3 regions of the Motilimonas sp. 1_MG-2023 genome follow, and region 3 is predicted to be linked to each of the others. Evidence: predicted binding sites of a transcription regulator. Region 3 holds the regulator's gene; each other region holds the start of a gene.
The links. Region 3 encodes sigma-54, which starts transcription at its own class of promoters, with help from an activator protein. Its sites were predicted from a motif close to GTTGGCACGNNNNTNGNNT; they were not measured.
Positions count from the first base shown of each region.

Region 1: the regulator sigma-54 is predicted to act here: its motif matches at 2,414-2,432, upstream of norV (anaerobic nitric oxide reductase flavorubredoxin).
Region 2: the regulator sigma-54 is predicted to act here: its motif matches at 2,806-2,824, upstream of flgB (flagellar basal body rod protein FlgB).

Region 1 covers NZ_JAUOPX010000053.1:9,764-14,036, forward strand. The annotation lists gene Q4519_RS19340 (ChbG/HpnK family deacetylase) at 1-341, opposite strand, end outside; gene norR (nitric oxide reductase transcriptional regulator NorR) at 706-2,289, opposite strand; gene norV (anaerobic nitric oxide reductase flavorubredoxin) at 2,484-3,956, shown strand; gene norW (NADH:flavorubredoxin reductase NorW) at 3,956-4,273, shown strand, end outside.
Region 2 covers NZ_JAUOPX010000006.1:25,472-29,744, reverse strand. The annotation lists gene flgE (flagellar hook protein FlgE) at 1-1,099, opposite strand, end outside; gene Q4519_RS04535 (flagellar hook assembly protein FlgD) at 1,146-1,943, opposite strand; gene flgC (flagellar basal body rod protein FlgC) at 1,956-2,378, opposite strand; gene flgB (flagellar basal body rod protein FlgB) at 2,381-2,776, opposite strand; gene Q4519_RS04520 (protein-glutamate O-methyltransferase CheR) at 2,959-3,801, opposite strand; gene Q4519_RS04515 (chemotaxis protein CheV) at 3,833-4,273, opposite strand, start outside.
Region 3 covers NZ_JAUOPX010000001.1:133,188-137,460, reverse strand. The annotation lists gene lptA (lipopolysaccharide transport periplasmic protein LptA) at 1-289, shown strand, start outside; gene lptB (LPS export ABC transporter ATP-binding protein) at 289-1,014, shown strand; gene Q4519_RS00595 (RNA polymerase factor sigma-54) at 1,066-2,517, shown strand; gene hpf (ribosome hibernation promoting factor) at 2,538-2,825, shown strand; gene ptsN (PTS IIA-like nitrogen regulatory protein PtsN) at 2,834-3,280, shown strand; gene rapZ (RNase adapter RapZ) at 3,291-4,136, shown strand; gene Q4519_RS00575 (HPr family phosphocarrier protein) at 4,137-4,273, shown strand, end outside.

The sequences.
Region 1 (4,273 bases), on a different contig from region 3:
GACCAGCAAGTATACTCACTACGATGAAAAAAGCCTTCAGCATCGACTAGGCCCGATTCTGGCGTAGGATTAGTCAATGGACGCCAGCGGTATTCTTGCCATTCTGACGTTAACATCAGGTGAACACCTAAGTCAGCATCAGATTGCGATTTGGCTAAGTTTGCTGCCGATAAAAACCACGGGCAATTCACCATCACAGAGCCCGATCGGGCCAAGCCAAAATCTTTTAAATCTTGATAAGCCTGCACGCTTCCTAGATTCATGCCGATATCGTCACAATGAAACAACACCACCCGATCTTCTAGCCCAAAGCCTAGCTTTTGTAACAAAGTATTTTTCATTGCCCGCCCTTACATTCAATAATTAAAATTTAAGTGATCATCGCAAGCAAGCATGACAAATAAATAATAGAGCAATGATTCATAGTACAAAATAACCAATACCGCAGACAGTGTCGATGATGTAAGGCAATTATACCCAATCAATCTGGAGATGCTTGATTTCAGCAAGATTTTACACGCGTTTAGACAAGGCATTGATTGCAAGTAATGGCTTTCCCCTTATCAAAATCAATAACGCAGCATAAACGCCTGTAAAACTTGCCCTTTGGGAGCGGCTCTGAAACATGCATCTTCAAGTTAATTGGGTATAACTGACTCGAAAAACACACAACCAACGTTGGCGCATCCATGGGGCAAACATTCACTACTTCAGTCCCAATTTTTTTGCTAATCGATGTAAGTTACCATTATCTAGTTCAAGATCCCGTGCCGTAGAGGCCCAATTGTTATTATTGCGCCGATAACATTGCGCGATTAGGTCTTTTTGGAATTGCTGCGTTGCTAGTTTTAACCCCACGCCTTGCACCTCTATCCGAGAAAGTATCGCGCTTTTTGCGCTGGTTTCATTCTCTATGCAGGGCACATTGGTAAGGGCTTTTTCACCTTCGTGCCCAGCTGCAAAACCAGCATGAAGCTCTGGCAACAGCATCTCAGCCGTCAACACCAAGTGGCTCAGATTATCTCCCACTCGCGCAATCACGGCAGCACGATTAATCACATGTTCAAGCTCTCTAATATTGCCCGGCCAGTGATGCTGCTTAATCGCGGCAATAAAACTGTCATCAAGACGAATACCACTCAGCCCTAATTTTTGCCGACAGCGTTCAGCGAAAAAACCCGCCAACAGCACCACATCTCCCTCTCGATCACGTAACGGTGGCACAAACAACGGAAACACACTCAACCTATGATACAAGTCGGCGCGAAAACGGCCTGCCCGAACCTCTTCATCTAAACTGCGATTCGTCGCCGCAACAATGCGCGTATTAACCCGAATATGACAATCATCCCCCACCCGCTGAATATCACCAAATTGCAGCGCTCTTAATAGCTTAGCTTGTAGCGTTAGAGTCAACTCTGCAACTTCATCCAAAAATAAGGTGCCATTATCAGCTTGCTCAAACTTGCCTTTGCGATGACTAATCGCGCCAGTAAAGGCACCTTTAACGTGACCAAACAACTCACTTTCCGCCACCGATTCTGGCAATGCGGCACAATTCAGGTAAACCAAATTTTCGTTCGCTCTGGCTGACTGAAAATGCATGGCATTGGCTACCAGCTCTTTACCGACTCCCGTTTCTCCTGTCACCAAAACCGTTAAATCTGTGTTAGCCACTGCATTTATCTGAGCCCTTAGGTCGGTCATGACCGCCGAAGTGCCGATCATTTCTTGACGTATACTGTGTTTTTCGGTCAACGGCTCATGGCCAAGCAAGGTTTGCTTTTCCAATTGCTCAAGTAATAGTGCGCCATGTAGCGCACTGGCGGTTAACGCGCTGACAATGCGTAGGTCATCGTCGGCAAAGTCTTCAAATTGCTCGGGGTCAAAAGCATCAATGGTCATTGCGCCAAGCAAACGCCCGCCAATGTTCAAGGGCAAGCCAATACATGAATGCACCTGTAATTTATCATCATGATTAGGGATCAAACCATCGTAGGGATCAGGCAAGTCACTGTCGGCAGGAAAGCGAACTACATCTCCGGCACGGGCGATCGCTTCCAGCCTCGGATGAGCCGAAACAACAAAGCGCCGGCCCAGTACTTCGTCGGCCAAACCATTAATAGCTAAAGGAATGAAGTGTTGTTCTTGAAATAGCAATAATGCTGATGCATCGCAGTTAAGCGTGCGACGAATGGTCGACAATAGCCGTTCAAACCGATCTTGGCTGGATAGACTCGAATTAAGATCAAGAGCAACTTGAAGCCATTGAGAAGAAATTTTTGCCATTACAACATCCTAAGTTGTGTCATTAAGACAATGGTACTGTCTTTTTAACACATGTAAAGAGTGTCAAAATAACACAATTAATAACTATGCAAAAAATAAATACAACATAAACAGCAAGATACGACTTGGCATGGCGCCTGCAATGCATAGGTTGAATTTATTAATTTATCTTTAAACTATAGCAGGAGCAAACCATGACCATCCACGTAAAAAATAACATTCATTGGGTCGGCCAACGCGATTGGGAAGTACAAGATTTTCACGGCACCGAATACAAAATGACCAAAGGAACCAGTTATAATAGCTACCTCATTAGAGAAGAAAAAACCGTACTAATTGATACGGTAGATCATCGTTTTAGCCACCAATTTTTACAAAATCTTGCGCTAGAAATTGATTTAAAGAAAATCGATTTTATTGTGATAAATCACGCTGAAGAAGATCATTCCGGTGCGCTTTCAGCCCTCATGGAAAAAATTCCAAATACCCCTATTTACTGTACCGAAGCCGCCATTGATTCAATTGTGGGGCATCACCACCACCCTGAATGGAATTTTAACACCGTAAAAACTGGTGATACCCTTGATATCGGTAACGGCAAGAAGCTTATCTTTATTGAGGCCCCCATGTTGCATTGGCCTGATAGCATGATGACTTACCTAACAGGCGACGCGGTACTCTTTAGTAATGACGCTTTTGGCCAGCACTATTGTGATGAGCATTTATTTAATGATGAAGTTGATCAAAATGAACTATTCGATCAATGCTTGCGTTATTACTCAAATATCCTTACCCCCTTCAGCAGCTTAGTAACCGCTAAAATTAAAGAAGTACTGAGTTTCAATGTTCCCGTAGACATGATTGCCACGTCCCATGGCATTGTTTGGCGCGACAACCCCACCCAAATAATTCATCAGTACTTAGCATGGGCCGATAATTATGCGGAAGATCGCATCACTATTTTCTATGACTCCATGTCAAATAACACCCGAATGATGGCCGATGCCATTGCACAGGGGATCCATGATGTCGATCCAAAAGTTGCGGTAAAAGTATTTAACGTTTCAAAACACGATAAGAATGACATTCTTGCTAATGTGTTTCGTTCAAAAGGTATTTTTGTTGGCTCATCAACCATGAATAACGTCATGATGCCTAAAATTGCGGGCATGCTGGAAGAGATCACAGGATTAAGATTTAAAGCTAAAAAAGCCGCCGCTTTTGGCAGTTATGGTTGGAATGGTGGCGCAGTTGATCGGATCCACGCACGCTTAACCGATGCCGGCTTTGAAACAGCGTTAAGCCTAAAAACAAAATGGCGTCCAGACGGTAAAGCCATGCAAGCCTGTCGTGAACATGGTCGTCAAGTAGCAAAAAATTGGGCCTTACAAAACAACACACTGCAACCGCCCATGAGTGCGCAATCAGCAGCGCCAGCCCCATCAACCACCGTAATAACCGAGCCCGTTCAACAGCAGGGTAATTCTCAAGAGATGATTTGCACCGTATGTAATTGGATTTACGATCCCTTAGTAGGTGAAAGCAATCAAGGCATTGAGCCCGGCACACCTTGGCCTGAAGTCCCTGATTACTTCCTTTGCCCTGAATGCAATTTGGGTAAGGAAGTATTTGTGGCATGTCAAAAGAAAGCTGAGGAGGCAGCTTAATGAGCGCACCATTAATTATTATTGGCAGTGGTTTTGCCGCTTATCAGCTCATTAAAACACTGCGCCGCCAGCAATCTGATATCGCCATTCAAGTGATCACCACTGACGCAGGAGATGAGTACAACAAACCAGATTTGAGCCATGTATTTACGCGCAATCAAAGTGCGAACGACTTAGTGGCGCTAAGCGGCGCACTGTTTTCAGAGCAGTATCAAGTTTCCTTGGTACCCCACACCCGTGTTGAAAGTATTGATACTCAAGCTCGCTGTGTGTTGGCCAGCGGTCAACGCTACCCCTATAGCAAGCTGGTTTTAGCA
Region 2 (4,273 bases), on a different contig from region 3:
CTAACCCTTGAGTGTTATTAAATTTTGCAATCGCAACTTTACCCATATATACGGTAGAGCCATTACTAAACGTCGCCTTCACTAAGCCATCAGTTGCGATGTCTATCCCTGTCAATTTACCGACTGTTGAGCCATTTTGTGACAACGCAGACACTTCAAAAGCAGCACCAAATTGTGTTGGATTATTAAAATTAAATGTCACGGTCTGAGTAGGATCTGCGCCATTAGTTGACCCCAAAGCAACCGTAGTAATGGGTAATGGGGACACTGGTGTTCCTGGATCTAATTCACCATCGGTTCCAAATACCATACGGGCCGATGTTGGTATAGTTGTATTCGGGTTACTCGCATTAGCAACATTAGCCGTACCGCCAGCAATATCAACGGGCTTTTTATCAACATAAGTGACCACATCCCAAGAGTTTTCAGCGATTACTGGCGGGCCGACAGGATCTGGCGTACGTTTGATGAAATAAGTTTGGGCGACATGAGGTTCGCCTAAAGAATCATAAGTTGTAACAGAAGTTGATGACGTGTAGGTATCAGGATTACCTGGGTCAAAGTCGCCAATATCATGCTCTGTACCACCCGATGGTAAATTAAACGTCATATCAACCTGATCGGTTTGGGTGGGCGAACCAACACTTGTACTGATTTGCAATGGCCGCGTTGCCGCCATACTCACAGAAGATGGGTTACCGTTTGAATCAACAGGGTAAGCTTGTAAAAACTGACCACTAGCGTTAACAACATAGTTTTCTGAGTTTAAATTAAATGCGCCAGCACGAGTGAAATTGCGGGTTAATGTTGTCGGATCTTCTGCTGTTACAAAGAAGCCTTCCCCACCAATTGCCATATCGAGAGAGTTTTGGGTTGTGAGTAAACTACCTTGATGGAACTGCTGAGCAACTTGAGCTGTTTTAACCCCATTACCCGTAGCCGTTTTACCATTCGAAAAAATCGATGTAGCGTAAACATCGGCAAACTCTGCTCGTGATTCTTTGAAACCAAATGTGTTGACGTTAGCTATGTTATTAGCGGTAACATCAAGGTCTTTTTGCGCTGCATTAATGCCGCTAAGTGCAATATTAAAAGACATAACTACTCTCCTTTATCATTCTTTGATGGCAATTGAGTTATCATTATTAAGCACCCAATTGCTCTTTAAGTCTTGCTGCTACCTGCTCTACACTCTCCCCAGCATTATCATCAGGCTCTGAGGGTACAGTGGGAGGCGTCACTGGTAAGTTACCCGCCGTCTGAGATACCTCAAGAACATCAGACAACATCACACTTCCTATCCCTTGCAAATTTAATACCACACCGTTAGTTCCACCAGCCAAGCTGACACTTTCAACGTGTGCATAATTAGCAGTAGGTAAATCCGTACTCTCACCATTTACTCGGGCATTTGCTTTCACTTTATAGTTGCCAGGCGGCATTAATTCGCCGGCTTCATTCTTGCCGTCCCAGCTATAGCGCACATTGCCAGCAGGTTGATCATCCATTTTAATAACTCTAACTAAGTTACCTTTTTCATCTTCAATGCGCACGGTCAAGTTATTCATTGGCTGACCAGAAATGGCGACACCTTCTAATGCTTTATTTTTGGCGAGGTGTCCTTCATCAGTGGGAACGAGTACATTTCGTCCAACTAAACCGGAAGCCTGTAGCGCTTGGGTTGAACTCATAATTGAGTTCATGCTCTCAAACTGCTTCCCCATATCAGCAATACCTTCTGCTGTGGTAAACGACGCCATTTGTGCCACCATTTGCGCATTATCAACCGGCTTAAAAGGGTCTTGATAAGCAAGTTGCTGTGATAAGAGCGAAAAAAAGTCTTCTTGATCAAGCTCTTTTTTATTCGCTTCAGCGGCCTTATCGGTAATGCTTTTCTCTTCCCAATATAAGTTGCTGGTCGAGACATTATTTACGCTACTCATTTAATGCCTCCTTTACTGGCTTTTACCAAGTTGAAGTGTTTTTGATAGCATTTGTTTTGCCGCATCCGCTATCTGTACATTAGTCTGATATGAGCGAGAAGCACTCATCATATTGGCCATCTCCTCCACCACATTCACATTGGATCGGTAGATAAAGCCGTTGTCGTCAGCCATTGGATGATTAGGTAGGTATTCACGTGTTAATGGCGCATCACTTTCAACAATACCAAGCACCTTTACTTTCACATTCGCACTTTGCTGACCTTGAGCCTTGCTTAATTCAGCAGCAAAAACAGGACTACGAGCACGGTAGATTTTATCGACACTGCTACTGACACTATTGGCGTTCGCCAAGTTACTCGCGGTGGTGTTCAACCGTACAGATTGAGCGCTCATCCCCGAAGCAGAAACATCTAACACTCTAAATAAGCTCATAATTATTGTCCTTTAATGGCTTTTCTGAGAGAGGCGATCTTACTGTTTAGAAAACTCAGACTCGCTTGATACTCCATTGAGTTTTGCATAAATTGATTTCGCTCAACCTGAACATCTACGGTGTTACCGTCGCCTGTGTCAGGCTGATTCGGCTGTCTGAATTTAATACCCGGCTGTAAATCTGATTGCATAGTGAAGTGCCTAGTATTCGTTTTCTCAAGTGAAAACTGACTCCCTGATTTCGCGGCAGCAAGGGCATCAGAGAAGCTAATATCTCTTGCCTTATAATTAGGTGTATCTGCATTGGCAATGTTACTTGCCAGCATTTCAGAGCGCTTAGATCTAATGCCTAACGTATACTGATGTATGCCTAATGCTTTTTCAAAATTAATGGCCATATATCCTCCTGCCTAACTAGGGATATACAAAGCAATTCATGTGCCAAGTTTTAATATAGGTTTTTATTAACTTTTAACTGATAAACAGCAGTCATTAGCGGTATGGAAGGACAACAAGGTCTAGCAGAGGGAAAAAGTTTGCCATAAAAAAAGCGGCAACTTGCCGCTTTTTATTGGTCGAGTTAGCGCCTAGGCTCGGGAGCCTTCAGCTTATATACAATACCGGGATTACAACGTTGCATTTCAAACCTGTCGGTTAAACCGGTTAATGATTCAGACGCCCCCAGCATTAAATAGCCGCCAGGATTAAGGGCTCCAGCAAATTGATTAAGAATTTTCGATTTAACTTCAGGTGAAAAATAAATCAGCACGTTACGACAAAAAATAATGTCAAATTTACCAAGCAGAGTGTAACTATCAAGTAAGTTAAACGAACGAAAAGAAGCCAATTTTTTGACTCTTTCTGACACCCTCATGCGACCGGAGCCGTCATTAACCGCCTCAAAAAACTGTCGTTTGCGTTCCGGCGATAAACCTCTAGCTAAGGCTAAAGAGTCGTACTCACCTTTTTTACAATGCTCGAGCATCGCACTCGATATATCCGTGCCCAATATCTGTACGCCTTGCGGCATTGCGCCAGGCTTTTTCATTTGGTATTCAAGTGTCGACATCGCAATGGAATACGGCTCTTGGCCTGAAGATGATGCGGCAGACCATATTTTAAGTGGTCTTTTATTCGCACTTAAGTCTGGGTAAAGCTTATCAACTAACAATTGGAATGGGTAAGTATCACGAAACCACAGCGTTTCATTTGTTGTCATGGCATCAATAACAGAGGCTCGCAAGTCTCGTTCACGAAAACTCATTGAACGCTGAATTAACTCAGGTAATGAATCGACCTTATATTGGCTTAATAACGGCGATAGCCTACTCTTCACCAAATATTGTTTATTTGCCCCTAAAACAATCCCACACTGTACTTCTAAAAAGTCAGAAAATTGTTTATATACTTCATCAGACAACATTTTTGCAGTCAAATTAATGCCCTTTTAATATTTAACTGTTCACCGCTTCTTTCACCGCAGTCGCTAGTTCATCAGGATTAAACTTGGCAATAAAATTATTTGCACCAACTTTATTAACCATAGCTTGATTGAAAACGCCGCTTAAAGAAGTATGCAAGATAATATGCAGTCCCTTTAGTGCTGGTGTAGCTCTAATTTCAGCCGTAAGGGTATAGCCATCCATTTCTGGCATTTCTATATCAGAAATAACTAATGCTATTTGATCGGTAATAGGCCCATCTTTCGCCATCTCTTTCAGCATGACCAAAGCTTCACGCCCATCTTTAGCCAGTAAGCATTCTACACCTAACGATGTCACCGCTTTTTTCACTTGATTACGTGCCACACTAGAATCATCTGCAACTAAGATTTTCCGACCATGAATTTTTTCACTGGTATCTGGTGTTTTAAGTGACTCACTGACATCCGTATT
Region 3 (4,273 bases):
TCCAGCGACTTTTTATCAAATGATGGATGATGGTAAACCAGTAGAAGCAAAGGCAAAAAAAATTCGTTACCTCAAAAAAAATAACCAGATAATCTTGAGCCAAAATGCCTCTTTAAAGCAGTTAGACAGTAACTACACCGCTGAAACTATCACCTACAACATTGAGACACGCCAGATTGAAGGTAAAAAAGGCGAGACTCAAACCCGAACCGTATTTTTACCCGCTCAAGTCGATAGCAAGAAAAACTCAAAGTCATCAGATAAATCAACAGATAAAGCGGCGCAATAATGGCATTACTCCAAGCAAAAGACTTAGCGAAAAGTTATAAGAATCGTCGTGTAGTAAATGGCGTTAGTTTACAAGTGAACACGGGGCAAATTGTTGGTTTACTCGGCCCCAATGGTGCAGGTAAAACGACAACATTTTACATGGTAGTCGGTTTAGTAAAGCGCGATGAAGGCCAGATATTTATTGATGATGAAGAAATTTCTAGCCAACCAATGCACGTGCGCGCGCAGAAGGGAATTGGCTACTTGCCACAAGAAGCTTCTATTTTTCGTCGCCTTACGGTCGCGCAAAATATCATGGCAATCCTAGAAGTTCGAGATGAGCTATCCACGGAACAAAAACAAGATAGACTGAACGAGTTACTTGAAGAATTTCATATTACCCATATAAAAAATAGTAAAGGGATGTCCCTTTCTGGCGGCGAAAGACGCCGCGTTGAAATCGCCAGAGCACTCGCAGCAGATCCTCAATTCATCTTACTTGATGAGCCATTTGCTGGGGTTGATCCTATCTCTGTAATAGATATAAAAAAAATCATAGAACACTTACGAGACAGAGGCTTAGGCGTATTAATCACTGACCATAATGTGAGGGAAACACTAGATGTATGTGAATATTCCTATATAGTGAGTCATGGAGAAATGATTGCCGCTGGCAAGCCAGAAGACATTTTACAAAACGAACAAGTAAAACGAGTCTACCTAGGCGATCAATTCAAGCTATAGTTTTTATAGGTAACAACCGTTATCTAAAGATTTATATCTAACAGGAATTTAATGAAGCCAACCCTACAGTTGCGTTTAGGTCAGCAGTTAACCATGACCCCTCAGCTACAACAAGCTATTCGCTTGTTGCAGCTTTCTACATTAGATTTACAGCAAGAAATTCAAGAAGCCCTTGAGTCAAATCCGCTGTTAGAAGTAGAAGAAAACGACCACGGTAACGAAGAGCAAAGCTACGATAACGACACATCTAGCCAACTCGAAACGTCGGAGGCCATGGCGCAGAATGACATTCCTGATGATCTTCCCACAGACTCAACATGGGATGACACCTTTACCACGGGCACAGGTTCAAGCACTTCAGGTGTCGGCTCAGGTGGCGATGATGCCGATTTTATTTATCAAGGTGAAACCTCAGCTAACCTACATGACCACCTCATCTGGCAAATGGAGTTAACCCCCTTTAGTGAAACTGATCGCGCTATCGCCTTTGCCATTATCGATGCCATTGACGAATCTGGTTATTTGACTGTCTCTAGCGAAGATATATTAGATAGTGTCTCCTCTGACTTTCTTGATGTTGAGCTCGACGAAGTTGAAGCCGTACTTAAACGATTGCAGCATTTTGATCCTCTCGGCGTTGGTGCTCGTTCCGCGCAAGAATGCATGTTAATCCAGCTGAATCAAATCGAAAAAGGCACTCTCTGGTTAGAAGAAGCCATAATGGTGATCAACGAGCATATGGATTTACTCGCTAATCGTGACTTTCGTACTCTAAGCCGTAAAACTAAGCTAAAAGAAGACGATCTACGCGAAGTCATGCGCCTGATCCATACCTTAGAGCCAAGACCAGGCAATGCGATTGTTGAAATGGACGCTCAATATATAGTTCCAGATGTCTCGGTGCAAAAAAAATCAGGTCGCTGGGTCGTCGAACTAAACCCAGATTGCATGCCCAAAATTCGCGTTAATGATCAATACGCTTCTTTTGCCAAACAAACTAAAAACACCGATGACAGTCAGTTTATTCGTTCACATTTACAAGAAGCCAAATGGTTTATTAAAAGCTTAGAAAGCCGTAATGACACCTTATTAAAAGTGGCCAACTGTATCGTACAGCATCAAGTTGCTTTTTTTGAATACGGCGATGAAGCAATGAAACCCATGGTATTAAACGATGTCGCGGAAGCCGTGGAAATGCACGAGTCCACTATTTCGCGTGTCACCACGCAAAAGTTCATGCACACGCCGCGTGGCATCTTTGAGTTGAAGTATTTCTTCTCTAGCCATGTTGCAACAGAAAGTGGTGGCGAATGTTCATCCACCGCCATTAGGGCCTTAATTAAAAAATTAGTGGCAGCAGAAACCCCTGCTAAGCCCCTAAGTGACAGTAAAATTACTCAACTGCTTGCTGACCAAGGCATAAAGGTTGCGCGAAGAACCATCGCTAAATATCGCGAGTCTTTGAACATCCCGCCTTCCAACCAACGTAAGAGCCTACTTTAGGCTGCAACAGGAGAATGTTTATGCAAATTAATCTATCTGGCCACCATATCGACATCACCGATTCAATGCGCAGTTACGTTGAAACTAAGTTATCTAAATTAGAGCGTCATTTTGATAGCATTAACTCAGCACAAGTGATATTAAACGTCGAAAAGTTGAATCAAATAGCTGAAGCCAAGTTACACCTGTCAGGCGGAGAAGTATTTGCTAACTCCCAAGACACAGATATGTATGCCGCGATTGATTCGTTAGTTGACAAACTTGATCGCCAAGTGATCAAACACAAGGAAAAGCTGAAACAGTCTTAAATTTAAATATGGATATAAAAGAATTATTAGCCCCAGACTGCACCTTGAGTGCAGTCTCTTGTTCAAGCAAGAAAAAAGCACTGGAAATCATCAGTGAGTTAGCAGGACAAAAACTCAATATTGACCCTAAAGTAGTGTTTGAAAACCTACTAACGCGTGAGCGCCTTGGCACCACAGGTGTTGGAGCGGGTATTGCGATCCCCCACGCTCGTATCAGTGATGATTACCCTGTTACCGGCGTTTTCATCCAATGTGAGACCGCGATAGACTTTAGTGCCATCGACAATCAACCCGTTGATTTATTGTTCGCCGTTCTCGTCCCAGAAAGCCAGTGTAGCCAACATTTAAAAACCTTGTCACTTATCGCTGGTAAACTTTCTGATAAACAAATTTGTCGCCAACTTCGCGCGGCTAAAACAGATGCGGAGTTATTCGAACTCATTTGCGTGTCATAACGGGAGCAATATGAAACTCACCATCGTCAGTGGCCGCTCCGGATCAGGCAAAACCGTTGCCTTAAGAGTATTGGAAGACCTAGGCTATTACTGCGTCGATAACCTGCCATTACCCTTACTACCCGATTTAATTACTAGTCTTAAAGATAATTACGATGCCGTGGCGGTTAGCATCGATGTGCGTAACCTGCCCCTTGACCAAAATGAATTACACCACGTCATTAAGGATCTCAAAGCATCGGTTGATCTCACCACCTTATTTCTTGATGCCAGTAGCAGTATTTTGGTACGTCGCTACAGTGAAACCAGGCGTTTACATCCACTAGCAAAAATGCAGCTATCGCTATCTCAAGCGATAGATCAAGAAACCACCTTGCTCGAGCCTATCTCTGAGTCGGCCGATTTACGCATTGATACCAGTGATATGTCAATCCATGAGCTGAGTGAGTTGGTAAAACAACGAGTACTCGGCCAAAAAAGTCATGAATTGGTATTAGTCATTGAATCATTTGGTTTTAAAAATGGCTTACCAAAAGATGCAGACTATGTGTTTGATGCGCGCTTTCTACCTAATCCACATTGGATCCCCGAGCTTAAACCACAAACCGGACTCGATGCTGAAGTTCAACACTACTTAACAGAGCAGCCATTAGTGATGAAGTTTATCTGGCAAATAGAGAATTTGATTGGCACTTGGCTGCCTCATCTTGAACGCAATAACCGCAGCTATGTCACTATCGCTATCGGTTGTACGGGCGGCCAACACAGATCGGTATTTATCGCCGAGAAAATCGCCGAATTCTTTCGCCACGAACAACAAGTGCAAGTTCGTCATCGCACCTTGGAAAAACGTTAAATGTTACAGCTAGAGCAACATATCACCATAAAGAACAAATTGGGCTTACATGCACGAGCGGCTGTAAAACTGGCAGAGTTAGCGCTAAAATTTGACGCGACAGTTACCTTAGTCCACGGCGACAAATCCGCCTCTGC